DNA from 3 places in the Pseudomonas sp. HS6-2 genome. Region 1 is predicted to be linked to each of the others. Evidence: predicted binding sites of a transcription regulator. Region 1 holds the regulator's gene; each other region holds the start of a gene.

Region 1 (10,560 bases):
ATCCGGGCCAGTCGCTGGCAGCCGCGTTGGAGCCATTGCTGCGCAAGCGCGTGGTGTTGATCGATACCGCTGGCCTGCAGGCCAGCGACCCGGCCCTGCGCATGCAACTGGAAACGCTGGCCGGGCGTGGCATTGCCGCGAAGAATTACCTGGTGCTGGCTACCACCAGCCAGAAGCAGGTGCTGACCGCTGCCTACCACAGCTACAAGCGCTGCGGCCTGGCTGGCTGTATCCTGACCAAACTCGATGAAACGGCGAGCCTCGGCGACGTGCTGAGCCTGGCCATCAGTCATGAACTGCCCGTGGCCTACCTCACTGACGGCCCGCGCATTCCTGACGACCTTCACCTGCCGCGCCCGCACCAGCTGGTGACCCGCGCGGTCAACGTGCAGTTGCAGGACGAGCCCAGCGAAGAGGCGATGGCCGACATGTTCGCTGATCTCTACCACAACCCGCGGCGCGCAGGTTGAGGATGAAGCGTATGCAAAGTACCTACATTCCGGGGTTGGCAGTACTACCCCGCGTGTGGCTTGGGTCCAAGCGAGACAAGGTAAACAACGAACATGGGTAGCATGCATCCCGTCCAGGTGATCGCCGTCACCGGTGGCAAAGGTGGCGTCGGCAAGACTAACGTTTCAGTGAACCTGTCCCTGGCACTGGCCGAACTCGGCCGCCGGGTGATGTTGTTGGACGCCGACCTTGGCCTGGCCAATGTTGACGTATTGCTGGGTCTCACCCCAAAACACACCCTGGCCGATGTCATCGAGGGGCGCTGCGAGCTGCGCGATGTGCTGTTGCAGGGGCCTGGCGGTGTGCGCATCGTGCCGGCCGCCTCCGGCACCCAGAGCATGGTGCACCTGGCCCCGGCCCAGCATGCCGGGCTGATCCAGGCCTTCAGCGAGCTCGGCGACAACCTCGACGTGCTGGTGATCGACACCGCTGCGGGTATCGGTGACTCGGTAGTCAGCTTCGTGCGCGCGGCCCAGGAAGTGCTGCTGGTGGTGTGCGACGAGCCGACCTCGATCACCGATGCCTACGCGCTGATCAAGCTGCTCAACCGCGACTACGGCATGAACCGTTTCCGCGTGCTGGCCAACATGGCGCAGAGCCCGCAGGAAGGGCGCAACCTGTTCGCCAAGTTGACCAAGGTCACCGACCGCTTCCTTGACGTCGCCCTACAATATGTCGGCGCCGTGCCGTACGACGAGAGCGTGCGCAAGGCGGTGCAGAAGCAGCGTGCGGTGTATGAGGCCTTCCCTCGCTCCAAGTGTGCCCTGGCCTTCAAGGCCATCGCACAGAAGGTCGACAGCTGGCCGCTGCCAGCCAATCCGCGCGGGCACCTTGAGTTCTTTGTCGAGCGCCTGGTGCAACCCACCAGCGCAGGACCCGTGCTATGAACGCGAGCGGCTTCAAGATGTACAGCAAGGCGTCGAAAGACGCCCAGTTCGAGCTGGTGGAACGCTATGCGCCGCTGGTCAAGCGCATCGCCTACCACTTGCTGGCACGCCTGCCGGCCAACGTCCAGGTCGAGGACCTGATCCAGGCCGGCATGATCGGCCTGCTGGAAGTGGCCAACAAGTATGACGCCAGCAAGGGCGCCAGCTTCGAAACCTACGCCGGCATCCGCATCCGCGGGGCGATGCTCGACGAGGTCCGCAAGGGCGATTGGGCACCGCGTTCGGTGCACCGCAATACGCGCATGGTCAGTGACGCGATGCGCGCCGTGGAAGCAAGAACTGGCCGCGACGCTAAAGATCATGAAGTTGCTGCCGAACTCCAATTGAGTCTCGATGATTACTACGGGATTTTGAACGATACCTTGGGGAGCCGCCTGTTCAGTTTCGACGACCTGTTGCAGGACGGCGAGCACGAAGGGCTGCACGAGGACGGCGCCAGTGGCCAGGTCGAGCCGTCGCGCGATCTGGAAGACGAGCGCTTCCAGGCTGCCCTGACTGATGCGATCGCCAACCTGCCGGAGCGTGAGCGCCTGGTGCTGGCGCTGTACTACGACGAAGAGCTGAACCTCAAGGAAATCGGTGAGGTGCTGGGGGTCAGCGAATCGCGAGTCAGCCAGTTGCACAGCCAGTGTGCCGCGCGCCTGCGCAGCCGCCTGGGGGAATGGCGGGCGCGTTGAGCCCGGGGTCGTTGCAGTCGTTTTCCACGTTGTACCGAATATGAATACGCGTGCTCGGGGCCGAGCGCGTTTGAGACTGCTTGGAGGTCTACTTGAACAAAGACATGAAAATCCTCATCGTTGACGACTTTTCGACGATGCGGCGGATCATCAAGAACCTGTTGCGTGACCTGGGCTTCACCAACACCGATGAAGCCGATGACGGCACCACCGCGCTGCCGATGCTCGAAAGCGGCCATTACGACTTCCTGGTGACCGACTGGAACATGCCGGGCATGTCCGGTATCGATCTGCTGCGCAAGGTCCGTGCCCACGATCGGCTGAAGACCATGCCGGTGCTGATGGTGACTGCCGAAGCCAAGCGCGACCAGATCATCGAAGCGGCCCAGGCCGGCGTAAACGGTTACGTGGTCAAGCCATTTACCGCCCAGGTGCTCAAAGAAAAGATCGAGAAGATCTTCGAACGCGTCAACGGCTGAGTTACGTCAGGGGGCGCCATGGAAACAACACAGACGTCTTTGGGGGAGTTCGAATCGACCCTGAAGAAACATGCTCAGGAGCTGGTCGAGAGCCTGGAACGGGGGCGTTTCGGCGAGGCGGTGCAGCTGATTCATCAGCTCAACCAGACCCGCGACCGTGGCCTGTATCAGGAAGTCGGCAAGCTCACCCGTGAGCTGCACAGCGCGATCGTCAGCTTCCAGATCGACCCGCGTATGCCGCAGGCTGAGGAAGTCTCACAGATTACCGATGCCACCGAGCGCCTGTCCTACGTGGTCAAGCTCACCGAGGGTGCCGCCAACCGCACCATGGATCTGGTGGAGGAGAGCACGCCGGTGCTCAACGACCTGGCTGCCGAGGCGCAAGGCCTGAGCGTCGACTGGCAGCGCTTCATGCGCCGCGAAGTCGCAGCGCCGGAGTTCCGCGAGCTGGTCAAGCGCGTCGACAGTTTCCTGACGCACAGCGCCGAGGGCAACCGCAAGGTCGCCGGCCACCTCAACGACATTCTGCTGGCCCAGGACTATCAAGACCTGACTGGCCAGGTGATCAAGCGCGTGACTGCGCTGGTGACCGAAGTGGAAAGCAATCTGCTCAAGCTCGTGCTGATGGCCAGCCAGGTCGACCGGTTTGCCGGTATCGAACACGACCACCAGCAGCTGCGCGCTGAAAAAGATGAAGAAAAACATCCGACTCGGGGTGAAGGTCCGCAGATTCATGCCGATAAGCGTGAAGACGTTGTGTCCGGTCAGGACGACGTCGACGATCTGCTGTCCAGCCTGGGTTTTTAAGGAGCACGTTTAATGAGCTTCGGCGCCGATGAAGAAATCCTTCAGGATTTCCTGGTAGAAGCCGGCGAAATTCTTGAGCAACTGTCCGAGCAACTGGTCGAGCTGGAAAGCCGGCCCGACGATGCCGACCTGCTCAATGCAATCTTTCGCGGTTTCCACACTGTAAAAGGGGGCGCCGGCTTCCTTCAGCTGAACGAGCTGGTGGAGTGCTGCCACATCGCCGAGAACGTGTTCGACATCCTGCGCAAAGGTGAGCGCCGGGTCGACGCGGAACTGATGGACGTGGTGCTCGAGGCACTGGACACGGTCAACAGCATGTTCGGCCAGGTGCGTGAGCGCAGCGAAGTGACCCCGGCCACCCCGGAGCTGCTGGCGGCCCTGTCGCGCCTGGCGGAACCTGCCAGCGCCGATGCCCCGGCAGCAGTGGTCGAGGCTGCAGCGGAGCCGGTGGCCGCCGAGGCGGACATCACCGACACCGAGTTCGAGCAGCTGCTCGACTCGCTCGACGCGGTCAAGGCCGAAGCGGCCGCTGCCGAAGCGCAGATGCAGGGCGAGACCCTGGGCGGCGCAGGTGACGACATCACCGACGCCGAGTTCGAATCGCTGCTCGACCAGTTGCATGGCAAGGGCCAGTTCTCGCCCGAAGTGGCCGCTGCCGAAGCGGTGGTCGATGCCAGTGCGCCGGTGAGCGACGAAATCACCGACGAAGAATTCGAGTCGTTGCTGGACCAGTTGCACGGCAAGGGCACCTTCCAGGCCGATGCCTTGCCGGCTGGCACTGCGGCAGTGGAAAGCGTTGTCGCGCCCGCCAGCAGTGACGAGATCACCGAGCACGAGTTCGAAGCGCTGCTGGACCAGTTGCACGGCAAGGGCAAGTTCACCGGTGAAACCGTTGCTGCCGAAGCGCCTGTCACCGCGGCAGCGCCGGTTGCGGCCGTGGCGCAAAGCCAACCGGTCGTCAGGCCTGCTGCAGCCCCGGCTGCCGCTGTACCTGCTGCCGCCGCCAAGCCGGCCGCGCCGGCCCGCAGTTCGGCTCCGGCCGCGGAAAAGCCTGCCAGCGAAGCGGAAACCACCGTGCGTGTCGACACTGCGCGCCTGGACGAGATCATGAACATGGTCGGCGAACTGGTGCTGGTGCGTAACCGCCTGGTGCGCCTGGGCCTGAACAGCGGCGACGAGGCCATGTCCAAGGCCGTGTCCAACCTCGACGTGGTCACCGCCGACTTGCAGACCGCGGTGATGAAGACCCGCATGCAGCCGATCAAGAAGGTCTTCGGCCGCTTCCCGCGCCTGGTCCGCGACCTGGCTCGGCAACTGAAGAAAGAGATCAACCTGGAGCTGGTCGGTGAAGAGACCGACCTCGACAAGAACCTCGTCGAGGCCCTGGCCGACCCGCTGGTGCACCTGGTGCGCAACGCGGTCGACCACGGTGTCGAGATGCCGGATGAGCGTGAAGCCTCTGGCAAGGCCCGGACCGGCCACGTGGTACTGTCGGCCGAGCAGGAAGGCGACCACATCCTGCTGTCGATCTCCGACGACGGCAAGGGCATGGACCCGAGCATCCTGCGCGCCAAGGCCGTGGAAAAAGGCCTGATGGACAAGGACGCGGCCGATCGCCTGAGCGAGTCGGACTGCTACAACCTGATCTTCGCCCCGGGCTTCTCGACCAAGACCGAGATCTCCGACGTGTCCGGCCGCGGTGTCGGCATGGACGTGGTGAAGACCAAGATTTCCCAGCTCAACGGCTCGATCAACATCTTCTCGGCCAAGGGCCAGGGCTCGAAGATCGTCATCAAGGTGCCGCTGACCCTGGCGATCATGCCGACCCTGATGGTGATGCTGGGCAACCAGGCGTTCGCCTTCCCGCTGGTCAACGTCAACGAGATCTTCCACCTCGACCTGTCGCGCACCAACGTGGTCGACGGCCAGGAAGTGGTGATCGTGCGCGACAAGGCACTGCCGCTGTTCTACCTCAAGCGCTGGCTGGTTCAGGGCCAGGTGCATGAGGAGCAGCGCGAGGGCCATGTGGTGATCCTCTCGGTCGGTACCCAGCGTATCGGCTTCGTGGTCGACCAGCTGGTGGGCCAGGAAGAGGTGGTGATCAAGCCGCTGGGCAAGATGCTGCAGGGCACCCCGGGCATGTCTGGCGCCACCATCACCGGTGACGGCCGTATCGCGCTGATTCTCGACGTGCCGAGCATGCTCAAGCGTTACGCGGCACGGCGTATCTGATTTTCGGCGGCGCACCCTGGCGGGTGGCGCCGCCTAATGGAGTGTTTATGGCAGTCAAGGTCCTGGTGGTGGATGATTCCGGTTTCTTCCGCCGCCGCGTTTCGGAAATCCTCTCGGCGGACCCGACGATCCAGGTGGTCGGCACCGCGACCAACGGCAGGGAAGCGATCGACCAGGCACTGGCGCTCAAACCCGATGTCATCACCATGGACTACGAAATGCCCATGATGGATGGCATCACCGCCGTGCGGCACATCATGCAGCGCTGCCCGACGCCGGTGTTGATGTTCTCCTCGCTGACCCATGAAGGCGCCCGCGTCACCCTCGACGCGCTGGATGCCGGTGCGGTGGATTACCTGCCGAAGAACTTCGAAGACATCTCGCGCAACCCGGAGAAGGTCAAGCAGTTGCTGTGCGAGAAGGTGCATACCATCTCGCGCAGCAACCGCCGTTTCGGCGGCTACACCAGCCATGCACCGGTCAGCGCAGCTGCGCCGGCCGCCAGCCATGCACCCGCCAGCAGCCTGGCCAGCGCCGCGCCGGTCCGTCCTGCCGCGCCAGCCCGTGCGGCGGTACCGGCAGCGGCCGCGGCGCATGCCCCGGCCCCCAAGCGCAAGCCTTACAAGCTGGTGGCGATCGGTACCTCGACCGGCGGCCCGGTGGCCCTGCAGCGGGTGCTGACCCAGCTGCCGGCGAGCTTCCCGGCGCCGATCGTGCTGATCCAGCACATGCCCGCCGCCTTCACCAAGGCATTTGCCGAACGCCTCGACAAGCTGTGCAAGATCAGCGTCAAGGAAGCCGAGGACGGCGACATGCTGCGCCCGGGCCTGGCGCTGCTGGCCCCAGGCGGCAAGCAGATGATGATCGACGGCCGTGGCACGGTGAAGATCCTGCCGGGCGACGAGCGCCTGAACTACAAGCCGTGCGTGGACATCACCTTCGGCTCGGCGGCCAAGTCCTACGGCGACAAGGTGCTGTCAGTGGTGCTCACCGGCATGGGCGCCGATGGTCGCGAAGGCGCGCGCCTGCTCAAGCAGGGCGGCAGTACCGTGTGGGCCCAGGATGAGGCCAGCTGTGTGATCTACGGCATGCCCATGGCCATCGTCAAAGCCAACCTGGCGGACGCGGTGTACAGCCTGGATGAAATCGGCAAACACCTGGTCGAGGCTTGTGTCTGATGGATGTGCTCAGCCTGATTGGCCTGATCCTGGCGTTCGTCGCCATCGTCGGTGGCAACTTCCTTGAAGGTGGCCACGTCGGTGCCTTGCTCAATGGCCCGGCAGGCCTGATCGTGCTCGGTGGCACCCTGGCGGCGGCACTGCTGCAGTCGCCGCTGTCGGCGTTCAAGCGCGCATTGCAGATCCTGCGCTGGATCTTCTTCCCGCCGCGGGTCGACCTGGCCGGTGGGATCGACCGGGTGGTCAACTGGAGCCTGACGGCGCGCAAGGAAGGCCTGCTCGGCCTGGAAGGCGTGGCCGATGCCGAACCCGACCCGTACGCCCGCAAGGGCCTGCAACTGCTGGTCGATGGTGCCGAGCCTGAATCGATCCGCAGCATCCTCGAAGTCGACTTCCTGACCCAGGAAAGCCGTGATATCCAGGCCGCCAAGGTGTTCGAGAGCATGGGCGGCTACGCCCCGACCATCGGTATCATCGGTGCGGTCATGGGCCTGATCCACGTCATGGGCAACCTGGCCGACCCGTCGCAGCTGGGCAACGGCATTGCCGTAGCTTTCGTCGCCACCATCTACGGCGTGGCCAGTGCCAACCTGATCCTGCTGCCGATCGCCAACAAGCTCAAGGCCATCGTCATGCGCCAGTCGCGCTACCGCGAGATGCTGCTCGAAGGCCTGCTGTCGATCGCCGAGGGCGAGAACCCGCGCTCGATCGAATTGAAGCTGCAAGGCTTCATGGAGTAAGCCATGCGCCGTCGCCGTCATACCGAGGAGCACGAGAATCACGAACGCTGGCTGGTGTCGTACGCCGACTTCATCACCTTGCTGTTCGCCTTCTTCGTGGTCATGTATTCGATCTCCTCGATCAACGAGGGCAAGTACAAGGTCATCTCGCAAGCGCTGCTCGGGGTGTTCAACGACCCTGAGCGGAGCATGAAGCCGATCCCGATTGGCGATGAGCAGCCGCTCAGCGTGAAACCGGCAGAACCCTTGATCAAGGACAGCGAGCAGACCGATGCGGGCCTGGCCCAGACCAGCATTGACCCGCTGAAGGCCATCAGCGACGACGTGCGCGATGCCTTCGGCGACCTGATCAAGTCCGACCAGATGACCGTGCGCGGCAACGAGCTGTGGGTGGAGATCGAGCTCAACTCGTCCTTGCTGTTTGGCAGTGGCGATGCCATGCCCAGTGACAAGGCATTCACCATCATCGAGAAAGTCGGCAACATCCTCAAGCCGTTCGCCAACCCGGTGCACGTCGAGGGCTTCACCGACAACCTGCCGATCCGCACGGCGCAGTACCCGACCAACTGGGAGCTGTCGGCGGCGCGGGCGGCGAGCATCGTGCGCCTGCTGGCCATGGAAGGGGTCAACCCGGCGCGCATGGCCTCGGTGGGCTATGGCGAGTACCAACCGGTGGCCAGCAACGACACCGCCGAAGGGCGTGCGCGCAATCGCCGGGTCGTGCTGGTGATTTCCCGTAACCTCGAAGTGCGCCGCAGCCTGACCGGCACAGGCAGTGCCAATGCCACCCCGGACTCAGCCTTGCGCCGGGCTGGCACACAAAGTGCACCGCCAGCCGCACGGCAGTAATTCGCCAATTCTCCGGCACCGGGTTGTCGTGGTTACGCGGCGCGGTCTTTGTAGGAGCGGGCTTGTCCCGCGAATGAGGCGACGCGGTGAATGGCACGGGCTGCGCCCGTGTTCGCGGGACAAGCCCTCTCCTACAGGGAGGGGGAACAATCAATGAGTCAAGAGTTGTCCTATGAGAGTCTGGGCAGTAGCCAATCAAAAAGGCGGCGTGGGCAAGACCACGACCACCATCGCCCTGGCCGGCCTGCTGGCCGAGGCGGGCAAGCGCGTGGTCGTCGTCGACCTCGACCCGCATGGCTCGATGACCAGCTATTTCGGGCACAACCCGGATGCCCTGGAGCACAGCTGCTACGACCTGTTCCTGCACAAGGGCAGCGTGCCCGAAGGTCTGCCGGGGCAGCTGTTGCTGCCCACCAGCGATGAGCGTATCTCGCTGCTGCCGTCGAGTACCGCATTGGCCGTGCTGGAGCGTCAGTCGCCCGGGCAGAGTGGCCTGGGCCTGGTGATCGCCAAGAGTCTGGCGCAGTTATGGCAGGATTTCGACTTTGCGCTGATCGACAGCCCGCCCTTGCTCGGCGTGCTGATGGTCAACGCCCTGGCAGCCAGCCAGCAGCTGGTGATCCCGGTGCAGACCGAGTTTCTGGCGGTGAAGGGCCTGGAACGCATGATCGGCACCTTGGCCATGATCAACCGCTCGCGCAAGCAAGCGCTGCCTTACCAGATCGTGCCGACCCTGTTCGACCGCCGTACCCAGGCTTCGCTGGGCACCCTCAAGGTTTTGCGCGATACCTATGAACACCAGGTGTGGCAGGGCTACATCCCGGTCGATACGCGCCTGCGCGATGCCAGCCGCAATGGCGTCACGCCGTCGCAGTTCGATGGCAAGAGCCGTGGCGTGATCGCCTACCGGGCACTGCTCAAGCACATGCTCACCTACAAGCCGGCCGCGCAGGTGGCTTCATGAACCGGCCTGTGGGTACCAAGCCGCAACTGGCCCTGCAGTCCTACCTCGATGGGTTGTTGCAGGAGGCCACCGAGGCCGAGGATATCATCGACCTGGCAACGCCTGCCCAGGCGCCCATGGCCAACGACGAATTCGCCGCCGCCGTGCGCGAAGAGCAGGCGCGGGACGCTCGCCATCCAACTCCCGCAGCCAGGCCTTTTGCCGAGCCGCAGGTGAAGGTGCTGCCAGCCGTGCTGCCGGTAGAGCAGCCGGTGGTGGCCGTGGTCGAAACTGAAGTGGTGGCTGAGGCCAGCATCCCGGTGCTGACCGAGGTGCCAGCGCCAGAGCCGGTTGCCCCCCTGGTGGACGTGCATCTGCCAGCGGCAGGCATGGCCGACACGCCAGCCCCACCGGCCAGCGTCGATGGTCGCCCGGCCTGGGCTGCCGAGCCGTTCGAGTGCCTGCTGTTCGACGTTGCCGGGCTGACCCTGGCGGTGCCGCTGGTTTGCCTGGGTTCGATCTACAGCCTGGAAGGCCAGGAGCTGACACCGCTGTTCGGCCAGCCGGACTGGTTCCTGGGTATCCTGACCTGCCAGGCCGGCAACCTCAAGGTGCTGGACACCGCGCGCTGGGTCATGCCCGACCGCTACCGCGACGACTTCCGCCAGGGCCTGAATTATGTGATTTCCGTGCAGGGCTACGAATGGGGCTTGGCGGTGCATCAGGTCAGCCGCTCGCTGCGCCTGGACCCCGCCGAGATCAAGTGGCGCAGCCAGCGTGGCCAGCGTCCCTGGTTGGCCGGCACGGTCATCGAACACATGTGTGCACTGCTCGACGTCGCCGCACTGGCCGAGCTGATCGCCAGCGGCGCGGTCAAGCAGTTGCATGCCAAACAGAAATGACACCGAACACAACCGCCAACAGCGGATTTAGAGGGCTAGGGGAATGAAAAAGTCGTCTGCGCAAGGTTCTGAAGATCCGATCCTGCAGTGGGTAACCTTCCGTCTGGACAACGAGTCCTACGGCATCAACGTCATGCAGGTGCAGGAAGTACTGCGCTACACCGAGATCGCTCCGGTGCCGGGCGCGCCAAGCTATGTGTTGGGCATCATCAACCTGCGCGGCAACGTGGTGACGGTGATCGACACTCGCCAGCGCTTCGGCCTGATGCCGTCGGACGTGACCGACAACACCCGCA
Region 2 (10,560 bases), 1.2 Mb from region 1:
TTTCGTAGGGTTCTACCACGGTGAAAGTCGGACTTTTCACTGCACCAGTATGGCCCAGCCCACGGATCAGGCCACGCGAGAGCGTGGTCTTGCCCGCCCCCAGATCGCCTTCCAGGAAAATCACGCCACGACCGCCGGTCACCTCGGCCATTTTTGCGCCGAAATCGACCGTGGCCGCTTCATCGGCCAGAAACAGGGTTAAGCCAGACACGCAGAATGCTCCTCCAACAATTCACGAATGACCGGCGCCAGATCACTGGCTGCCAGGCCTCTACCTTTGACGCCCAGGCGCTCTCCTGCACAGGCGTGCAGCCATACCCCCAGGCCAGCCGCGCTCCAGGCATCAAGCCCCTGGGCCAGCAACGCCGCCAGCACGCCGGTCAGCACGTCCCCCAGCCCGGCACCGGCCATCGCCGGATGCCCTCGATTGCACAGCACCAGCTGGCCGGCGGAGTCTGCCACCAGGGTGCCAGCCCCCTTGAGCACGCAGACGCTGGCATAGCGACGTGCCAGCTTGCGCGCCGCCCCCGGGCGATCGGCCTGCACGGCCTCGGTGGAAATGCCCAACAGCCGCGCCGCCTCCCCCGGGTGCGGGGTGAGGATGCTGCCACTGGGTAGCGCCAGTGGCGTGCGGGCCAGCAGGTTCAGGGCGTCGGCATCCCACACCTGCGGCCGCTCGGCGTTGGCCACCGCAGACAGCAGGCTACGGCCCCAGGCAGCCTGACCCAGCCCGGGCCCCACCACCAGCACCGAGGCACGCTCCAGCACTCCGACCAACTGATTGGCCGAATCGACCCCCAGGCACATGGTTTCAGGCATGCGCGCCAGCCCGGCGATGACGTGCTCCGGGCGCGTCGCCACGCTGACCAGCCCGGCACCGCAGCGCAGCGCAGCCTCGGCACTGAGCAGCACGGCGCCGCCGGTGCCCAGGTCGCCACCGACGACCAGCACATGGCCGAAATCGCCTTTATGGGCATGCGCATGGCGCGCTGGCAGGCGTGCGACGGTCACGCTGCTGAGCAGTTGCGGGGCATTGCTGGGGTGTTTGGTCTGCGGCATGGGGTCAAAGGCTCCAATGTCTGGCAGAATTATACGCACCTGAGCCCGTATTGCCTGCCCATCCATGTCCGCCTGTACTCCTGACCTCGCCCAACTGGCCCAATCCATCAAGATCTGGGGCCAAGAACTCGGTTTTGCCCACGTCGGCATCGCCGGTGTCGACCTTGGCGAACACGAACAGCACCTGCAACGCTGGCTCGAGGCCGGCTACCAGGGCGAAATGGAGTACCTCGGCGCCCATGGCAGCAAACGCGCCCACCCCGACCAGCTGATTCCCGGCACGGTACGCGTGGTGTCGCTGCGCATGGACTACCTGCCCGGCGACACGCAGATGGCGCAACGCCTGGCCCAGCCGGAAAAAGCCTACGTGTCGCGCTACGCGCTGGGCCGCGACTACCACAAGCTGGTGCGCAAGCGCGTGCAGTTCCTGGCGGACCGCATCCAGGAAGCGATCGGCCCCTTCGGCTACCGCGCCTTCGTCGACAGCGCCCCGGTGCTGGAGAAGGCCCTGGCCGAGCAAGCCGGGCTGGGCTGGATCGGTAAGAATACCCTGCTGCTCAACCGCAAGGCCGGCAGCTACTTCTTCCTTGCTGAACTGTTCGTCGACCTGCCGCTGCCGGTGGACGAGGCGCATACCAGTGAACACTGCGGGCGCTGCCAGGCGTGCCTGGACATATGCCCGACCCAGGCGTTCGTCGGGCCCTACGTGCTGGATGCGCGGCGCTGCATCTCCTACCTGACCATCGAGTTGCGCGGCCCTATTCCGGTCGAACTGCGCTCAATGATGGGCAATCGTGTGTTCGGCTGCGATGACTGCCAGATCGTCTGCCCCTGGAACCGCTTTGCCAATCACAGCAAGGAACAGGACTTCCAGCCGCGACATGGGCTGGAAAATGCCGAGCTGGCTGAAATGTTCCTGTGGGACGAGCGCACCTTCCTGCGCAAGACCGAAGGCGGGCCGTTGCGGCGGGCGGGGTATGAGCGATTCTTGCGCAACCTGGCCGTGGGGCTGGGTAATGCGCCTTCGACAATTCCGGTGATCGAAGCGTTAAAGGCCCGGCGGGAAGATGAGTCAGAACTGGTACGCGAGCATGTGGAGTGGGCGCTGGCCCGGCACGGTAACCAGTAGCAACTCCTACAGGGGACGCGCCAGACCTGGATATAGGGATTATTGCTGATCGTTGTAGTGGAACTTGGGCATTTCCCAATGGAAACGGATCGCCAGCAAGCGCACCAGGAAGCCACCGAACAAGGTCAGCAGCATCGCCTGCTCCGCCGGTAGCTTGAAGTACACGCAGCCCAGATAGAACCAGGCCGCCGCGAACGACACGCTGGCATACAACTCGCGACGGAACACCAGCGGAATGTCGTTGCAGAAGATGTCCCGCAGGATCCCACCAAACACCCCGGTGATCACCCCGCTGATCGACGCCACCAGCATGCCCTGCCCCATCTCCAGCGCGGTCATGCAGCCAATCAGGGTAAAGGCCACCAGGCCCAAGGCATCCAGCACCAGGAACAGCGAACGCAAACGTCGCATCATCGGCGCGATGAAAATCGTCAGGAGCGCGGCGCAGCTGGTCAATACCAGGTATTCCGGGTGCTTTACCCAAGTCAGCGGGTAATGCCCAAGCAGCACGTCGCGCACCGAGCCGCCACCCAGAGCGGTCACGCAGGCGATCAGCACCACGCCAAACCAGTCCATGCCGCGGCGGCCGGCGGACAGGGCACCGGTCATGGCTTCGGCGGTAATGGCGATCAGGTAGAGCATCAACAACATGGCGCGGGTCCGTGCGGGAAAGGCGCGCAGTCTAACCAGTTGCCTGTGGCACCAAAAGAGGGCGCGAGCACAATATCTGCGCCCTTTCGACTCACACCTTGATGAAATGCTCGCGGTAGTGACGCAGTTCGGCGATCGACTCGCGGATATCGTCCAGCGCCAGGTGGGTGCTGCCCTTCTTGAAGCTGTCGCGCACATCCGGCGCCCAGCGTGCGGCCAGCTCTTTCAGGGTGGAGACATCGAGGTTGCGATAGTGGAAGTAGTTTTCCAGGCCGCGCATGTGCCGATAGAGGAAGCGGCGATCCTGGCAGATGCTGTTGCCGCAGATCGGCGACTTGCCTTTTGGCACCCACTGCTCGAGGAAGGCGATGGTCTGCGCTTCGGCTTCGGCCATGCTGATCTTGCTGTCACGCACGCGCTGGGTCAGGCCCGAAGCGCCATGGGTGCGGGTGTTCCAGGCGTCCATGCGCGCCAGCACTTCGTCACTGTGGTGGATGGCGATCACCGGGCCTTCGGCCAGGGTGTTGAGCTCGCTGTCGGTGACGATGGTGGCCATCTCGATGATGACGTCGTGATCCGGATCCAGGCCGGTCATTTCCAGATCGATCCAGATCAGGTTCTGTGGATTCTGCATGAAGGGGCTCCTCGTATAGGCCGTCATATTAGCCTAGCGAGGCCAGCCTGCGCATGCGCGGCGCAAAGGTAACCAGAATGGTCAGCGAGCGGGCGTGCTAAACTGCCTGCCGTTTTCAACTTGCCCCACCTTGGAAGGTCCATGGCCAAACGCCAGCTCAATCGTCGCCAGAACTGGCGTATCGAAAAAATCCAGAACGAACGCGCCGCTCGCGCCGCCAAACGCGAGCAGCACGCGCTGCAGGAACTGGAGGGCGGTGACCTGGGGCCGGAACAATTGGGCCTGGTGATCGCCCACTTCGGTGTGCAGGTCGAGGTGGAAGCCCAGGACGGCGAAGCTGCTGGCCAGGTATTCCGCTGCCACCTGCGGGCCAACCTGCCAGCGCTGGTCACGGGCGACCGCGTAGTCTGGCGTGCCGGCAACCAGGGCATCGGCGTGATCGTCGCGCAGATGCCGCGCAGCACCGAGCTGTGCCGGCCGAACAACCACGGTCAGCTCAAGCCGGTCGCGGCCAACGTCGACCTGATCGTGATCGTCTTCGCCCCGGCGCCAGAGCCGCACCCGAACCTGATCGACCGTTACCTGGTGGCCGCCGAGCACGCCGGCATCCGCCCGCTGCTGCTGCTGAACAAGGCCGACCTGATCGACGCAGAGAACGGCCCGGGCCTGCACGCACTGCTCGAAGTCTACCGCGACCTGGGCTACCCGCTGCTGGAAGTCTCCGCTCACCACGGCGACGGCATGCTGCGCCTGCAACAGATGCTCGACGGGCACATCAGCGTGTTCGTCGGCCAGTCGGGCGTCGGCAAGTCGTCGCTGGTCAACAGCCTGCTGCCAGAGGCCGGCACCCGCGTCGGCGACCTGTCCGAATGGTCTGGCCAGGGCCAGCACACCACCACCACAGCGCGTCTGTATCACTTCCCCAACGGCGGCGACCTGATCGACTCGCCGGGCATCCGCGAATTCGGCCTCGGCCATGTCAGCCGCGACGACGTGGAAGATGGCTTCATCGAATTCCGCGACTTGTTCGGCACCTGCCGCTTCCGCGACTGCAAGCATGATCGCGAACCAGGCTGCGCACTGCTCAAGGCCCTCGAAGATGGGCGTATCAAGGCGCAGCGGATGAACAGCTACCGCTCGATCATCGCCAGCCTGCCGGAAGACAGCTACTGATCGCCAGGCAGTTTACCGCGGCCCGTGCCGGCCAGGATGGTTGAGGAACCCTGGGGCGCTCTGCGCCCCCAGGCCTACTGATCCTTTTGCTCGTCCATCTTCAAAGTCCCATCCTCGAAGATGTTGAGCTTTTGCCGCAGCTCACGCGGCTGCATCGGCGCGTGGGCCGCAGCATCCCCTGCCGCCGGCGCTGCCGGGGCCGCAGCCCCAGGCGCTGCACCGACTGGCGGAGTCGGCTGGGCTGGCGCCTCGGGTGTACCCTGCTCACCCTCGATGTTGCGCTGCGCCTTCTTGGTCAGGACGATGATGTCGATACGCCGGTTGACCGGGTTGAACGGGTCCTTGCGATCGAACAACGACGACGAGGCATACCCCACCACCCGGGCCACCTGGCCATCCGGGTAGCCACCGGCAACCAAGGCTCGACGGGCAGCATTGGCACGGTTGGCCGAGAGCTCCCAGTTACCAAAGTCGCCAGTACCGGAGTACGGTTTGGCATCGGTGTGCCCACTGATACTGATCTTGTTCGGTACCGCTTTGATGGTGTCGGCCATGGCCAGCAGGATGTCTTCGAAATACGGCTGCAGGCGCGCACTGCCGATGTCGAACATCGGCCGGTTCTCGGCATCCATGATCTGGATGCGCAGGCCGTCCTGGGTAATTTCGAACAGGATCTGGTCCTTGAACTTCTGCAGTTGCGGGTTTTCCTCGACCTTGTTCTGCAGCTCCTGCAGCAGCAACTCGAGGCGCTCGCGCTCGACCTGCTCGGCCATGGTCTCGACCTGGTCCTTGTCCAGCTGGATGCTGGTGTCAGGCGTGGGCTCGGTCTTCTGCTCCGGGTTGATGGTCTTTTCCGGTGCGAGCTGCGGCGAGCCACCCAGGTCGATGATGTAAGGCGTGCCACTCTCGGAAAAACCGATCGGGTCCTTGAAGTAGCCGGCAATGGCGATCTTCTGTTCAGGCGTGGCTGTGGATAACAGCCACAGCACCAGGAAGAACGCCATCATCGCCGTGGCGAAGTCGGCAAAGGCGATCTTCCAGGCGCCGCCATGGTGCCCGCCACCGAAGCGCTTGACGCGCTTGATGATTATCGGCTGATTGTTCTCCATGACTCAGCGACCGCGAACCGCTTGTTCCAGCTCGGCAAAGCTTGGGCGATGCTTCGGGTACAGCACCTTGCGCCCGAACTCGACAGCCAGCGAAGGCGGCATGCCAGACGCCGAGGCCACCAGCGAGGCCTTGATAGATTCGTAGAGGTTGAGCTCTTCCTTGGCATCGTGCTCAAGGCACTTGGCCAGCGGGCCGAAGAAGCCATAGGCCGCGAGAATACCGAAGAAGGTACCGACCAGCGCCGCACCAACGTGCATACCGATGGCCTTCTGGTCGCCATCGCCGAGCGATGCCATGGTCACCACGATACCCAATACCGCCGCGACGATACCAAAGCCAGGCATGCCGTCGGCGATGCCGGTGACCGCATGCGACGGGTGCTCGAGCTCTTCCTTCATGCTCAGCAGTTCCATGTCGAACAGGCCTTCGAGCTCATGGGGCGCCATGTTGCCGGTCGACATGATGCGCAGGTAGTCGCAGATGAACGCGGTCATGCGCTCGTCGCCCAGCACCGCCGGGTACTTGGCGAAGATCGGGCTGGCGGCGGCGTCTTCGATATCGCTCTCGATCGCCATCATGCCTTCGCGACGGCTCTTGTTGAGGATCTCATACACCAGGCCCAGTACTTCCAGGTAGAACGTATGGGAAAAGCGTGAGCCAAACATCTTCATCGACTTCTTGATCACATGCATGGTCATGTAACCAGGGTTGGCCTGCATGAAGGCGCCAAAGGCCGCACCGCCGATGATCAGCACTTCGAACGGCTGGATCAGCGCCGCGATCTTGCCGTGGGAGAGTACATATCCGCCGAGCACGCTCGCGAATACGACGATGATGCCGATAATTTTAGCCATAGGATCAAAGCACTTGCTGTCGTGGTCAGGGAGAGGGACGGGAGCTTTAAAACTCTTCTTCTACTTATCGGCAGAACTGCGCCAGACTATAGCCACTAAAAGCGAAAAGCCAGTTCGGACTGATGTCAAAATGCCAATGGAATCCAAGGTGCCCACTCAGAATCCGCGTACTGTAGAAGCCTGGGTCAAGCTGCTCGACGGTGTTCGTGTACCGGTCCCGAAGCAGAGCTACGACCGGGTCCTGAGCGCGATAAACGACAATCGCCGCTCGTTGCGCGACATCGCTGAACTGATGCAAGACAGCCCCGCCCTGGTGTTGTCGGTGATGCGCGAGGCCAACCACCCCGCCAACGCCAGCCAGGCCGAGCCCGCCGAAAGCCTGGAAGTCGCCCTGAATCGCCTGGGCCTTGGGCGCAGCAAGGAACTGCTGATGCGCCTGCCGGCCCTGCCGGAAGACGACATTCCGCCGGTGCTGCGCCAGTTCCTGCTGATCAGCCAGCACGCCGCGCAACAGGCCAACGGTCTTTTTGCCAGCCGCCTGGCGCGACTGTGGCAGGAGATCCACTGGGGCAGCCTGCTATTCCTCGCCCCTCTGTGGCCGCTGGCCCTGGCGTACCCCAAGCTGCTGGACGCCTGGGAGCTGCGGGTCATCCACAAGGGCGAACCCGCGGCAGACGTGGAGCAGGAACTGTTCGGCGTGCGCATCTTCGCCCTGTGCCAGGCCATGGCCGAACACTGGCGCCTGCCCAAATGGGTGACCCAAGGCTATCGCCTGCTGCTCGAAGAGCGCGACCAACTGGCCTTGGTACTGAGCATCGCGCGCGAAGAAGACCCGCTCAGCCAGCAGCATCACCTGGACGAAGCACCCGGTTTGCGCCGCTGGTTCAACGAACCGGCCAATACTGTGCTGCTGGCCAACAACCTGGCGCTGGCGGCGCAGGTGGGCTGGGACAACCCGCATCTGCTGCGCTGGCAACTGCTGACCGCGCTGTACCTGCAGACCTCGCTGGAAGACGTGCAACAGCAGGTTCACCAACAAGCAGCGGCCAGTGCCCGGCGCCACGCCCGCCATGCCCTGTTCCACCCTGCCGAGGCGCTGATCTGGCCCTGGGACCAGCGTCGCCCGCACCCGGACATGCTCACCCCGCCACCGCCTTCCAGTGAAGCGCTTGGCCGCTGGCGCAAGCTGTGCCAGGAACTGCTGGCACAACCGAGCCCGTTCACCAATGCCGTCCACCTCGCCACCCACGCGTGCGAAGCGCTGAAAGCCTGCGGGATGCAGCGCATCATGCTGCTGAGCCTGGGCAAGACCGACGATTACCTGCGCGTGCAGCAGATCGCCGGCCTGCCCAAGGAAGCCGGGGGCATCGCTCTGGATATCGAGCAGAACAAGCTGCTGCAAAAGCTCATGAGCAAAGTCGGCCAGCTGCGCCTGACGCCCGAGAACCACGCCCAGTTCTCGGCTCTGCTGCCGGCACCGCTGCGTGCGCTGTTCCACAGCGAACACCTGTTGCTGCGCTCGCTGGCCGTCGGTGACCAGGTATTGATGCTGGCGGTGGCCGACCAGGGTGGCAAACCACTGGCCGATGTCAGCGTGCAGGCCTTCGGCAAGACTTCGCAATGTATCGAGCGTGCGCTGGCGGTGTTTGCCAACCGCGGCGCCTGAGCCTTGCGCTACAATCGCCTCTCTTTCCACACTGGAGAACGTGGATGACTGACTTTTCCGGCCTGCCTTTGGTGATCGAAGCCGCAGACCTGCTGCCGCGCCTGGATTCACCCCAGCTGATCCTGGTCGACCTGAGCAGCGCCAACCGCTATGTCAGCGGGCACATCCCCGGCGCCCGCTTCGTCGAGGGCAAGCGCACCCAACTCGGCCAGCCTCCAGCGCCCGGCCTGCTCCCGGCCCTGGCCGATCTGGAAAAGCTGTTCAGCGAACTGGGCCACCGTGACGATGCCGTCTACGTGGTGTATGACGACGAAGGTGGCGGCTGGGCCGGGCGCTTCATCTGGCTGCTCGATGTCATCGGCCATTCGCGCTACCACTACCTCAATGGCGGCATCCATGCCTGGCCAGCGGACAAGCTCTCCACTGACGTGCCAATGCCGGGCAACGGCCCTGTGCACCTGCAACTGCACAGCGAGCCGACTGCCACACGCGAATATCTGCAAAGCCGTCTGGGCGCCAATGACCTGGTGGTCTGGGATGCCCGCGGCCCGCAGGAATTCAACGGCGAAAAAGTCCTGGCCGCCAAAGCCGGGCACATTCCCGGCGCCGTCAATTTCGAGTGGACGGCCGGTATGGACCTCAACGACCATCTGCGCATCCGCAAGGACATCGCTGAAGTCCTGCAACAATTGGGCATCACACCTGACAAGGAAGTGATCACCCACTGCCAGACCCACCGCCGCTCCGGTTTCACCTACCTGGTGGCCAAGTCCCTCGGCTACCCACGCATCAAGGCCTATGCCGGTTCGTGGAGCGAATGGGGCAACCACCCGGACACGCCTGTCGAAGTTCAAGGACAATCAACTCAATGAAATCCCGTCTGTTCATCCTCAGCCAGTACCTGCTGCCGCACCACTTGCTGTCGCGCCTGGCTGGCTGCGTCGCCGAGTGCCGTGCGCGCTGGTTCAAGAACGCCTTCACCGCCTGGTTCGCCAAACGCTACCAGGTGAACATGAGCGAAGCGCTGGTCGAAGACCTCACCGCCTACGAGCACTTCAACGCCTTCTTCACCCGCGCCCTGAAACCAGGTGCACGCCCGCTGGACGAAACCCCAGGCGCAATTCTCTGCCCGGCCGACGGTGCCGTCAGCCAGTTGGGCCCGATCGAACACGGTCGTATCTTCCAGGCCAAGGGCCACAGTTTCAGCGCGCTTGAGTTGCTCGGCGGTGATCCGGCACTGGCCGCGCCGTTCATGGGCGGTGAGTTCGCCACCATCTACCTGTCGCCGAAGGATTACCACCGCGTGCACATGCCGCTGGCCGGCACCCTGCGTGAGATGGTCTACGTGCCGGGCCGCCTGTTCTCGGTCAACCAGACCACTGCCGAGAACGTTCCGGAGCTGTTCGCCCGCAACGAGCGCGTGGTGTGCCTGTTCGATACCGAGCGCGGGCCAATGGCCGTGGTCCTGGTCGGCGCCATGATCGTCGCTTCGATCGAGACCGTGTGGGCAGGCCTGGTCACTCCGCCAAAGCGTGAGCTGAAGACCTTCCGTTACGACGAAGAAAGCCGTGCGCCGATTCACCTGGAAAAAGGCGCCGAACTGGGCCGCTTCAAGCTGGGTTCGACCGCAATCGTGCTGTTCGGGCCGGAGCAAGTGAAATGGGCCCAGACCCTGGGTGCAGCTTCGGCTGTGCGCATGGGTGAACTGCTGGCAACCCCTGCACAGGCTTGATCCTGGCAATAAAAAAGGCCCTGCATGCGCATGCAGGGCCTTTTTTTAACGGCGGATCAGCCGCGGGCGTCGCGGTCGCGCAGGCCCAGCAGGTACAGCACGCCATCCAGCCCCAGGGTGGAAATCGCCTGCTTGGCCGACTGGCGCACCAGCGGCTTGGCGCGGAAGGCCACGCCCAGGCCGGCCAGCGACAGCATTGGCAGGTCGTTGGCGCCATCGCCCACGGCGATGGTCTGTTCCAGCTGCAGGCCTTCTTCACTGGCCAGCTGTTGCAGCAGGTCGGCCTTGCGCTGGGCATCGACGATCGGCTCCACGGCCACGCCGGTCACCTTGCCATCAACCACTTCAAGTTCGTTGGCGAACACGTAATCGATGCCCAGGCGCGCCTGCACCTGCTTGGCGAAGTACGAGAAACCACCGGACAGGATGGCCGTCTTGTAGCCCAGGCGCTTGAGCTCGGCGAACAGGTTCTCGGCACCTTCGGTCAGGCGCAGGGAAGCACCGATCTCGTCGAGTACGCCGACATCCAGGCCCTTGAGCAGCGCCATGCGC
Region 3 (10,560 bases), 3.1 Mb from region 1:
GGATCGCCGACAAGGCACCTTGGTCGCTGGCCAAACAGGAAGGCAAGCAGGACGAAGTCCAGGCCATCTGCGCCCAAGGCATCAACCTGTTCCGCCAGCTGGTGGTCTTCCTCAAACCGGTGCTGCCGCTGCTCGCCGCCGATGCCGAGGCATTCCTCAACGTCGCGCCACTGACCTGGAACGACCACCAGTCGCGCCTGGAAAACCACCAGCTGAACCCGTTCAAGGCGCTGATGAGCCGTATCGAACCGGCCAAGGTCGAAGCCATGGTCGCCGCCAGCAAGGAAGACCTGCTGGCCGCCGAAGCCCAGGCACCAGCCGGCAACGGCGAGCTGACCAAGGACCCGCTGTCGGCCGAAATCGAGTTCGACACCTTTGCCGCGGTCGACCTGCGCGTCGCGCTGATCGTCAAGGCTGAAGCCGTGCCTGGCGCCGACAAGCTGCTGCAACTGACCCTGGACATCGGCGACGAACGCCGCAACGTGTTCTCCGGCATCAAGTCGGCCTATCCGGACCCCTCCCAGCTGGAAGGCCGCCTGACCATGATGGTGGCCAACCTCAAGCCGCGGAAAATGCGCTTTGGCGTATCCGAGGGCATGGTCATGGCGGCCGGCCCTGGCGGCGAAGAGATCTACCTGCTCAGCCCTGACAGCGGCGCCAAGCCAGGTCAGCGCATCAAGTAAGCCTCCTGCCCCGGCCTCACCGCCGGGGCAGTTCCATCTGCAGCGCCAATGCCGGACGCGCCAGGCGATTCCCGGCTATCGTCATTCTCATGAACGACTATATGCTGATCCTCGCCAGCGCTGCGCTGTTCAGCCACCTACTCCTGCAACAACAGCCGCTGAGCCGGCTGCGCCTGCAGGTCTGTGGCCTGGCAGGCGCCCTTTCGATAGCGCTCGGGGCAAGCGGCGGGCAAGCGCTCGACCGGTTGATCATGGCGCCCTGGCATTTACAGGACTTGCGCCTGTTCCTGCTGCTGCCCTGGCTGGCGTTGCTGGCATGGGGCGTGCCGCAGGTGTTGGCCAGGCTACGCCCGCAATGGCCCACCGAGGACCTTGCGCTGCCCTTGCTGGGCAATGCCTTGCTGCTGGGCCTGGTGCTGCAAGTGACGGAAGATGACACCTCGGCGCTTGCAACGTTGTGCTGGGGGATAGCGGCCGGCCTGGGCTTCTGGCTTGCGCTGGTGCTGTTCGACGACCTGCACCAGCGCAGCCAGCACCCTGATGTACCGGCTGCGCTGCGCGGCTTGCCCATTACATTGATCGGTACGGGTGTCATGGCCCTGGCGTTCTCGGGATTCAACGGACTTTTCACTCAATGAACTTGATTCAACGCATCGACGCCCTGTTGCCACAGACCCAGTGCGGCAAATGCGGCCACAATGGCTGTCGGCCCTACGCCGAAGGCCTGGCTGCGGGCGAGGCCATCAACAAGTGCCCGCCAGGCGGTAGCGAAACCATCGCCGCGCTGGCCGTGCTGCTGGAGGTGCCACTGCTTGCGCCTGACCCGCAGCGAGGAAGCGCACCACCCCAGGTCGCCTACATTCGCGAAGCCGAATGCATCGGTTGTACCAAATGCATCCAGGCCTGCCCGGTCGACGCCATCGTTGGCGCCGCCAAGCTGATGCACACGGTCATCGCCAGCGAATGTACCGGCTGTGACCTTTGCCTGGCGCCCTGCCCGGTCGATTGCATCGACATGCATCCACTGCCAGCCACGGTGGTGCCAATTGTCAGCGGCCTGGCCCATACCCCCGAACAACTGCAGGTCCGCCGCCAGCGCCGCGATCATGCGCGCCAGCGCCACGAACAGCGCAACGCCCGCCTGCAACGCGATATCGCACGCCGGGAGGCGCAGCGTCTGGCACGTACGGCCGGAGCCACACAAGGCGCGCCAGATGCTATCAAGGCCGCCCTCGAACGGATCAAGGCGCAAAAAGCCACCGCTGCCGATGCTGCGCCTGCAGCGGCCGGGCACGACCATGGCAAACCCTGACCCACGGCTACGCAAGGCCATGGGCCTGGTGCTGCTGGCCTGTCTACCGGGCTTGCTTGCAGCGCTCTGGACAGAGGGCTGGGGGGTGCTATTCAGCCTGTTGCTGTGCGCCAGCAGTGCATTGAGTTGCGAAGCGGCACTGCTGGCTGTACGTCGACAACCTGTTCTACCGGCATTGAACGATGGCAGTGCCCTGGTGACTGCCGTGCTGTTGGCCATCGCCCTGCCTGTGCAAGCGCCCTGGTGGTTGCCCGTGACTGCAGCAGGCATTGCCATCGGCGTCGGCAAGCAGGCCTTTGGCGGAGTGGGCCGCAACCTGTTCAACCCGGCAATGGTCGGTTACGCCTTTGTGCTGCTGAACTTTCCGCTGCACATGACCCACTGGCCCAGCCAGGCCGTTGGCTTTATCGATAGCCTGCAGCTGGTGTCCGGCAGTGACAGCCAAATCGATGCCTGGGCGGGGCCGACCATTCTCGATGGCCTGCGCCACAACCGCAGCCTGACCATCGACGAACTCTTCGCCAGCCACTCCGGCTTTGGCAAATTTGGCGGCCGCAACAGCGAGTGGGTCAACCTGGCACTGCTGTTCGGTGGGCTGTTTCTCTTGCAGCGCAAGGTTATCAGCTGGCATGCCCCGGCAGGCCTGCTGGCCGGCCTGTTTCTGTTCAGTCTGCTGGCCTGGAATGGCTCCGGCTCGGATTCGAACGGTTCGCCACTGCTGCACCTGTTCAGCGGCTCAACCATGCTGGCGGCGTTCTTCATCGCCACGGAGCCTGTGTCCGGCCCCAAGACCAACCTGGCCAGGCTGTTGTTTGGCTTTGGCGCAGGCGCGCTGGTCTACCTGATTCGCACCTGGGGCAATTACCCGGATGGCACGGCATTCGCCATCCTGCTGATGAACCTGGCAGTGCCCGCCCTGGATCGGTTTGCCTTGCGACGCCCGCAGGTCTCGCCATGACCGCACCTGTTCGCAGCAGCTTGCTGCTACTCGTCGTCGGAGGGTCGGCGTTGGCGTTAACGCTGGCCTGGCAGGACTGGACGGGCCCAGCCATCGCAGATGCCGAGCACCAACTTAAGGCAGACCAATTGCTGGCGGTGCTGCCCGCGCAAAGTTACGACAATCACCCCCTGGACAACGCCTTACCACTGCCAGCCGATCAGCCATTGCATAGCAAGATACTCGCGGCCTTGCGCGCGACCCACGGCACTTCGCCAACAGCCATCGTGCTGGTGAGCCAGGTCCAGGGCTATGCTGGCCCTATCAAACTGACCATTGCCATCGACGCCGAAGGCCGCCTGATTGGCACTCGGGTGGTCGAACAGCAGGAAAGCCCTGGGCTGGGCGGCCAGATCGCCGACCCACAGTCTGGCTGGCTGTCACAATTTGCCAATCACGACCTTGGCGATCGCTGGGCGCTCAGGCGCGACCAAGGTGACTTCGATCAGCTGGCTGGGGCAACCGTTACTTCCCGGGCAGTGATCGATGCCCAGCAGGAAGCCTTGCGATATTTTGACCAGCATCGCAGCGAACTGCTCGGAGCCCCCGGCCATGAATAAATACTGCCTGCTGGTGACCGGCCTGGCCCCGCTGCTTGGTGCAACGCGCACCTTTGCGCAGGCACTAGCCATCGGCGCGTGCATGCTCGTGCTGCCCCTTCTCCACCAAGCCTTGCTAAGCCAGCTGCGGCCAACACTCAGCGGCGCGAAGTACTGGCTGGCAAGCCTGCTGCTGCTTGCTGCGCTTGCCAGTTGCCTGCAACTGGCACTGCGGGCCTGGGCATTGCCATTGGCGCTGACGCTTGGGTTTTTTCCTGCGCTGATCTGCCTGCAATGCCTCGCCATCGACACATTGCTGCCAACTGAAGGGCGCTGGCGACAACTGTTGCTGCATTTGACTGGCCTGCTGCTCGCCTGCCTGCTGCTCGGCGCCGGCCGCCAATGGCTGGACAAAGTCGCCGGCATGCACTTGGCCCAGCTGCCGTCAGGTGGGCTGCTACTGCTCGGCGCGCTACTTGCCTTGTACAATTGGCTGCGCCCCACTCTCACACGTCGTCAAGGAAAGCGTTGAACCCATGAATGCCGCCAAACGCCTGGAGATCTTTCGCAGGCTGCACGAAGACAATCCCGACCCGAAAACGGAATTGGCCTACACCACCCCATTCGAGCTCCTGGTTGCCGTGACGCTTTCCGCACAATCCACCGATGTCGGCGTCAACAAGGCCACCGCGCGCCTGTTTCCGGTCGCGAATACACCGCAGGCCATCCATGCGCTAGGTGTCGAGGGCCTGAGCGAATACATCAAGACCATCGGCCTGTACAACAGCAAGGCCAAGAACGTCATCGAGGCGTGCCGCCTGTTGATCGAGCGCCATGAAGGCGAAGTACCGCAGACCCGAGAAGCACTGGAAGCGCTACCGGGCGTTGGCCGCAAGACCGCCAACGTGGTGCTCAACACTGCCTTCCGCCAGCCGACCATGGCCGTGGACACACACATCTTCCGGGTCAGCAACCGCACTGGCATCGCGCCGGGCAGGACCGTGCTCGAAGTCGAGAAGAAGCTGGTCAAGTTCGTCCCCAAGGATTACTTACTCGACGCTCACCATTGGCTCATCCTGCACGGCCGCTACGTGTGCCAGGCACGCAAGCCTCGTTGCGGTAGCTGCCGCATCGAAGATCTGTGCGAATACAAGCACAAGACCTCCGACGATTGAGCCAATAGCAAAAACAGCTGCATCCTGATTGAAAAAATCTTTTTTACCGGACTTCGCTTTCTCGCTATAAGGACGGCCAATGGCCCTTTGGCTTGGAGCGACTCATGAGTACCGATAAAGACGACCTGTCGATCGAAGATGACTTTGCTACCGCTGACGACGAAGCGGAGCCTCAGGTAGAAACCGCGAAGACCAACCTGAGCAAGCGTCGTACCATTGACAACCTCCTCGAAGAGCGACGCCTGCAACGACAACTCGCCGATTTCGACTACGACCTGTAGCCTGACAAAAAGCCTCCTTCATGGAGGCTTTGTGCATGCCGCGCTCAGTTCAGGCCATGACGGCGGGCCAACTCGATCAGGTCCACCAGTGAATGGGCATTCAGCTTCAGCAACAGGCGGGTCTTGTAGGTGCTGACCGTCTTGTTGCTGAGGAACATGCTGTCGGCAATCTCCTTGTTGGAACGCCCGCGTGCAAGCTGCTGCAGCACCATCATCTCCCTTGCCGACAGGCGATCTACCATTTCAGCCTCGCTGGCGCCTCCTACCCGGCCATGGGACTTGTGCAAAGCCTGATTCGGGAAGTAACTGTAGCCAGAGAGCACAGCCTTGATGGCACTGAGCAGTTCGGTGAGTTCCTGCTGCTTGCACACATAGCCTGAAGCCCCCGCCTGCATGCAGCGCATGGAGAAATGCCCGGGCGCCTGGGAAGTCAGCACCAGGACACGGCTGCCAGGGCTGGCCGCGGCCATCCGGGCGATGACTTCCAGCCCATCGAGCTTGGGGATGCCGATGTCGAGCACGACAATGTCGGGGAGGTGCTCGCGAGTGAGTTGCAAGGCTGCAATGCCGTTGTCGGTTTCCGCAACAACATCATACCCATGCCGCTCCATGAGCATGCGCACTGCCAAGCGTATGACCGGATGATCATCCACGATAAGGACTTTATTCATGCGATATCCATCATTCATTATTCTGCTTTGACGACTGCCTCACCATAACCGAGCAGAACGCTAAATGGCGCGTCGATTCCCTGTACAAATAGCCGAATAGATGAACCTTACGTCGGTTTGGGAATTTTCCTACAAGAAAAATTTAATCCTTTATCCCGAATGCGCTTACGAACACGCAAATCAAAACGTGATCAACTCACTCCCCCCGCAGAAATTTCCCTCCCCCGGAAAATGTCCACAATTTAGTTGAGGCAGTCAGTAGGTTATTGATAAGAGAAACATGCAGGAGGCAATGACCATGAACGATAACCAACCTGTGGCCCCACTGACGATAATCGCCATCTTCGCTGGCATCATCGAAGCTTCTGCCTTGGCAACCTTGCCTTTTCTCAGCGAAAAAAGTCAGACGTACTACACTTGGTTCCTTGTGGGGTTTCCATTCTTTCTCACAGCCCTGTTCTTTCTCACCCTGAACTTCAACTACAAATCCTTTTACAAACCTGACCCAGCCGAACAGAAAAACATCCCTGAGCAAGCGACGCTTCCCGACATGCAAGAAACTATAACCATGATGTTTTCCGGGCCAGACGCGGAAAAACTGATACAACAACAAATCGTGCAAGCCCTTAGCCAAGCGCATGTCGAAAACAGGCGCTGGCGAATGTGCAACATGGATCTACAACAGTGCGTGATTCTTACGACCACCCGCTTGCCTGAGGATCTACCCAATGGGTATTGACCAGGCCACCGTCCAGAAGGCAAAAAAAACCCGGCCAGAGCCGGGTTTGTTTTTGCCACTTCAGCCAAATGCTCAGAGCATCCCGCGGCCTTTGTTGGCAGCAATACGCATGCGCAGCGCGTTGAGCTTGATGAAGCCGGCAGCATCAGCCTGGTTGTAGGCGCCGCCGTCTTCTTCGAAGGTCGCGATGTTGGCATCGAACAGCGAGTCATCCGACTTGCGGCCAACCACGATGACGTTGCCCTTGTACAGCTTCAGGCGCACGACGCCGTTAACATTTACCTGCGAAGCGTCGATCATCTTCTGCAGCATCAGACGCTCCGGGCTCCACCAGTAGCCGGTGTAGATCAGGCTGGCGTACTTCGGCATCAGCTCGTCTTTGAGGTGAGCGACTTCGCGGTCCAGGGTGATCGACTCGATGGCACGGTGGGCCTTGAGCATGATGGTGCCGCCAGGGGTTTCGTAGCAGCCGCGGGACTTCATGCCCACATAACGGTTCTCGACGATGTCCAGGCGGCCGATACCGTTGGCGCCGCCGATGCGGTTCAGCTCGGCAAGCACGGTGGCCGGAGTCATGTCGACGCCGTCGATGGCGACGATGTCACCATTGCGGTAGGTCAGCTCGATGTAGGTAGCCTGGTCCGGGGCGTTTTCTGGCGAGACGCTCCAGCGCCACATGTCTTCTTCGTGCTCGGTCCAGGTATCTTCCAGGACACCGCCTTCGTAGGAGATGTGCAGCAGATTGGCGTCCATCGAGTACGGCGACTTCTTCTTGCCATGGCGCTCGATCGGGATGCCGTGCTTCTCGGCGTAGTCCATCAGCTTCTCGCGGGACAGCAGGTCCCACTCGCGCCATGGGGCGATGACCTTGACACCTGGCTTGAGGGCGTAGGCACCCAGTTCGAAGCGAACCTGGTCGTTACCCTTGCCGGTAGCGCCGTGGGAAATGGCGTCGGCGCCGGTTTCGTTGGCGATTTCGATCAGGCGCTTGGCGATCAGCGGGCGGGCGATGGAGGTACCCAGCAGATACTCGCCTTCGTAGACGGTGTTGGCGCGGAACATCGGGAAGACGAAATCACGCACGAACTCTTCGCGCAGGTCGTCGATGTAGATCTCTTTTACGCCCATCGCCTGAGCTTTGGCGCGAGCCGGCTCGACTTCTTCGCCCTGACCCAGATCAGCGGTGAAGGTCACCACTTCGCAGTTGTAGGTATCCTGCAGCCACTTGAGAATCACCGAAGTATCAAGGCCGCCGGAATACGCCAGTACGACCTTTTTTACGTCCGCCATGCCATCACTCCACGGGGTTGTACGGAAAGGGGCCGATTCTACCGGCGTTGCGGACAAATTTACAGTGGGGCGACAGCTTCTGACGACAAAGCGACAGGAACTGTCAGCAGCGCGACGTGGGTGGCGTGGAAGTACGGTCAGGGTGCCTTCGTTCCCGATGCAGACGGAGCAGCCGTAGCCGGTGCCACCGCGGCAGGCGGGATGGCAGGCGCTACCGGTGCCGGTTGCTGAACCGACTGCACCGCCGGCTTCTCCACCTGAGCCACCCGATCCAGTTCGATGTTTACCCGCCGGTTACGCGCCCGATTGGCCGGGCTGTTGTTCTTCACCAGCGGATAGCGCTCGCCATGGAAGCGCACGACGATTTGCTCTTCGGGCACACCATGGGCCTTGAAGTAATCGGCAACGGCCAAGGCCCGGCGCCGCGAAGTGTCACGATTGGTCAGGCGGTTACCACTGTTATCGGAATGGCCATTGAGTTCGATGTGGTTCACCGTCGGGTCGGCCTTGAGGTAATCGAGGATCACATCCAGCCGCGCACGGGCGTCGGCATCGAGATCGAAGCCACCGCCCGGGAACCCAACCTGGGTCTGGCGCACCTGGTCATAGTTCATCGGCAGCATCTTGCTGGCGCAGGCTTGATAGTCGCCATACGCCTTGGCGAAGCTGACCGGCAACACGCGTACCTCCATTACCCGCCCGCCTTCGCCGGTATAGTTGCGCACCACCGTGCTGCGGCCATCGAGCAGGCCGTTGATCAGGCGACTGGCCTGGCTCTGCGACGAGCTGAACAACACGCCGCTACGGGCCATACGAACAGCGCCGAGATTCACATCGCCGCGACCCGGCTGCCAAGGGGCAGCGGCTGCCAGCAAGGTGGCGGAACCTGCGCCCAGCACATTGCTGTGCGAGCGTAGCTGAAACACCGGCTGCTCACCGGCCTTACGCACGAACTCGCCACTGCCGAAACCGTCGATCGGCTGGATCAGACGACATTCGAACTGGTCACCCTCGACGTTCCAGGCGACATTCTCCATGCGGGTCTGGAAGGTCAGTGCGCCGGCCGGCAGGCTGGCGACGAGGGTCAACAGGGCAAGGTAACGCTGGCGCACGGGCGGCTCCACAAATTCTGACGGCTTACAGGCAGGCTATCGGACGCTTGCCGGAAAACTTGATAGCCGTGCTCGGACCGGGGTTTTCCGGTAGCATTGGGGCCTGAGTTCGACCCGCCTGGAATTCCCAATGTCCGATCGCCTGACCCTCCTGCGTCCCGACGACTGGCACATCCATCTGCGCGATGGTGCCGTCCTGCCCCATACCGTTGGCGATGTGGCGCGTACTTTCGCCCGTGCCATCATCATGCCTAACCTGGTTCCGCCGGTGCGCAATGCCGTCGAAGCTGGCGCCTACCGCGAGCGCATCCTTGCCGCCCGCCCGGCTGGCAGCCGCTTCGAACCGCTGATGGTGCTCTACCTCACCGACCGCACCAGCCCCGAGGACATCCGCGCGGCCAAGGCCAGCGGCATCGTCTACGCCGCCAAGCTGTACCCGGCCGGCGCGACGACCAACTCCGACTCGGGCGTGACCAGCATCGACAACATCTTCCCGGCCATCGAAGCGCTGGCGGAAGTGGGCATGCCATTGCTGGTGCACGGTGAAGTGACCCGCAGCGAGATCGACGTGTTCGACCGCGAGAAGCGCTTCATCGACGAGCACATGCGCCGCCTGGTCGAGCGCTTCCCGACCCTGAAAGTGGTGTTCGAGCACATTACCACGGGCGACGCCGCGCAATTCGTCACCGAAGCCCCGGCCAATGTCGGTGCGACCATCACTGCCCAGCACCTGCTGTACAACCGCAACCACATGCTGGTCGGCGGTATCCGCCCGCACTTCTATTGCCTGCCGATCCTCAAGCGCAACACCCATCAGGTGGCGCTGCTGGACGCGGCCACCAGCGGCAACCCGAAGTTCTTCCTCGGCACCGACTCGGCACCGCACGCCCGTCACGCCAAAGAAGCCGCCTGCGGTTGCGCCGGCTGCTACACCGCATACGCGGCCATCGAGATGTACGCCGAGGCGTTCGAACAGCGCAATGCACTGGACAAGCTCGAAGGCTTCGCCAGCCTGCACGGCCCGGCCTTCTATGGCCTGCCGGCGAACACCGACACCATCACCCTGGTCCGCGAAGAGTGGACCGCCCCGGACAGCCTGCCGTTTGGCGAGCAGACCGTGATCCCGCTGCGTGCCGGTGAAAAACTGCGCTGGCGCCTGCTGGAGGACAACGCGTGAGCGAAGACCTCTACGAAGACGACCAGGACGGTCAGGGCGGCAGCGGCTCGCGCCACCCGATGGCCGAGCGCTTCCGCGGCTATCTGCCAGTCGTGGTGGATGTCGAGACCGGCGGCTTCAACAGCGCCACCGACGCCCTGCTGGAAATCGCCGCCGTGACCATCGGCATGGACGAGAAAGGTTTCCTGTTCCCCGAGCACACCTACTTCTTCCGAGTAGAACCGTTCGAAGGGGCCAACATCGAGCCGGCCGCGCTGGAGTTCACCGGCATCAAGCTGGACCACCCGCTGCGCATGGCGGTGAGCGAGGAAAGCGCACTCACCGACATCTTCCGCGGCGTGCGCAAGGCACTGAAGGCCAACGGCTGCAAACGGGCGATCCTGGTCGGCCACAACAGCAGCTTCGACCTTGGTTTCCTCAATGCGGCGGTAACGCGTAACGATATCAAGCGTAACCCGTTCCACCCGTTCTCCAGCTTCGACACCGCGACTCTTGCGGGCCTGGCCTACGGCCAGACCGTGCTGGCGCGGGCCTGCCAGAGCGCCGACATCGACTTCGACGGCCGTGAGGCGCACTCGGCGCGT

The links. The regulator FliA, encoded in region 1, starts transcription of late flagellar genes. The targets are predictions, from matches to a motif close to CTAAAGTTTNNNNNNNNNNNGCCGNTAA.
Region 2: a site for FliA is predicted at 6,675-6,702, ahead of motA (flagellar motor stator protein MotA). Genes of this name have one in related genera too.
Region 3: a site for FliA is predicted at 8,836-8,863, ahead of ACOKS3_RS23240 (flagellar protein MotY). Genes of this name have one in related genera too.

The regions. Positions count from the first base shown of each region.
Region 1 is NZ_CM143906.1:1,779,139-1,789,698, forward strand. Features, by position in the region: gene flhF (flagellar biosynthesis protein FlhF) at 1-470, shown strand, start outside; gene fleN (flagellar synthesis regulator FleN) at 564-1,397, shown strand; gene fliA (RNA polymerase sigma factor FliA) at 1,394-2,134, shown strand; gene ACOKS3_RS08365 (chemotaxis response regulator CheY) at 2,239-2,613, shown strand; gene ACOKS3_RS08370 (protein phosphatase CheZ) at 2,632-3,420, shown strand; gene ACOKS3_RS08375 (chemotaxis protein CheA) at 3,433-5,652, shown strand; gene ACOKS3_RS08380 (protein-glutamate methylesterase/protein-glutamine glutaminase) at 5,700-6,830, shown strand; gene ACOKS3_RS08385 (flagellar motor protein) at 6,830-7,570, shown strand; gene motD (flagellar motor protein MotD) at 7,574-8,419, shown strand; gene ACOKS3_RS08395 (ParA family protein) at 8,592-9,383, shown strand; gene ACOKS3_RS08400 (CheW domain-containing protein) at 9,380-10,264, shown strand; gene ACOKS3_RS08405 (chemotaxis protein CheW) at 10,308-10,560, shown strand, end outside.
Region 2 is NZ_CM143906.1:583,711-594,270, reverse strand. Features, by position in the region: gene tsaE (tRNA (adenosine(37)-N6)-threonylcarbamoyltransferase complex ATPase subunit type 1 TsaE) at 1-196, opposite strand, end outside; gene ACOKS3_RS02665 (NAD(P)H-hydrate dehydratase) at 199-1,059, opposite strand; gene queG (tRNA epoxyqueuosine(34) reductase QueG) at 1,124-2,188, shown strand; gene ACOKS3_RS02655 (trimeric intracellular cation channel family protein) at 2,228-2,839, opposite strand; gene orn (oligoribonuclease) at 2,931-3,473, opposite strand; gene rsgA (small ribosomal subunit biogenesis GTPase RsgA) at 3,615-4,646, shown strand; gene motB (flagellar motor protein MotB) at 4,721-5,755, opposite strand; gene motA (flagellar motor stator protein MotA) at 5,759-6,610, opposite strand; gene ACOKS3_RS02630 (HDOD domain-containing protein) at 6,741-8,276, shown strand; gene ACOKS3_RS02625 (rhodanese-like domain-containing protein) at 8,321-9,148, shown strand; gene asd (archaetidylserine decarboxylase) at 9,145-10,008, shown strand; gene serB (phosphoserine phosphatase SerB) at 10,065-10,560, opposite strand, start outside.
Region 3 is NZ_CM143906.1:4,963,510-4,974,069, forward strand. Features, by position in the region: gene metG (methionine--tRNA ligase) at 1-683, shown strand, start outside; gene ACOKS3_RS23190 (Rnf-Nqr domain containing protein) at 773-1,321, shown strand; partial or broken gene rsxB (electron transport complex subunit RsxB) at 1,318-1,959, shown strand; gene ACOKS3_RS23200 (RnfABCDGE type electron transport complex subunit D) at 1,982-2,953, shown strand; gene ACOKS3_RS23205 (RnfABCDGE type electron transport complex subunit G) at 2,950-3,552, shown strand; gene ACOKS3_RS23210 (Rnf-Nqr domain containing protein) at 3,545-4,063, shown strand; gene nth (endonuclease III) at 4,068-4,706, shown strand; gene ACOKS3_RS23220 (PA3496 family putative envelope integrity protein) at 4,811-4,987, shown strand; gene ACOKS3_RS23225 (response regulator transcription factor) at 5,032-5,658, opposite strand; gene ACOKS3_RS23230 (hypothetical protein) at 5,957-6,397, shown strand; gene ACOKS3_RS23235 (argininosuccinate synthase) at 6,470-7,687, opposite strand; gene ACOKS3_RS23240 (flagellar protein MotY) at 7,825-8,799, opposite strand; gene pyrC (dihydroorotase) at 8,930-9,976, shown strand; gene rnt (ribonuclease T) at 10,036-10,560, shown strand, end outside.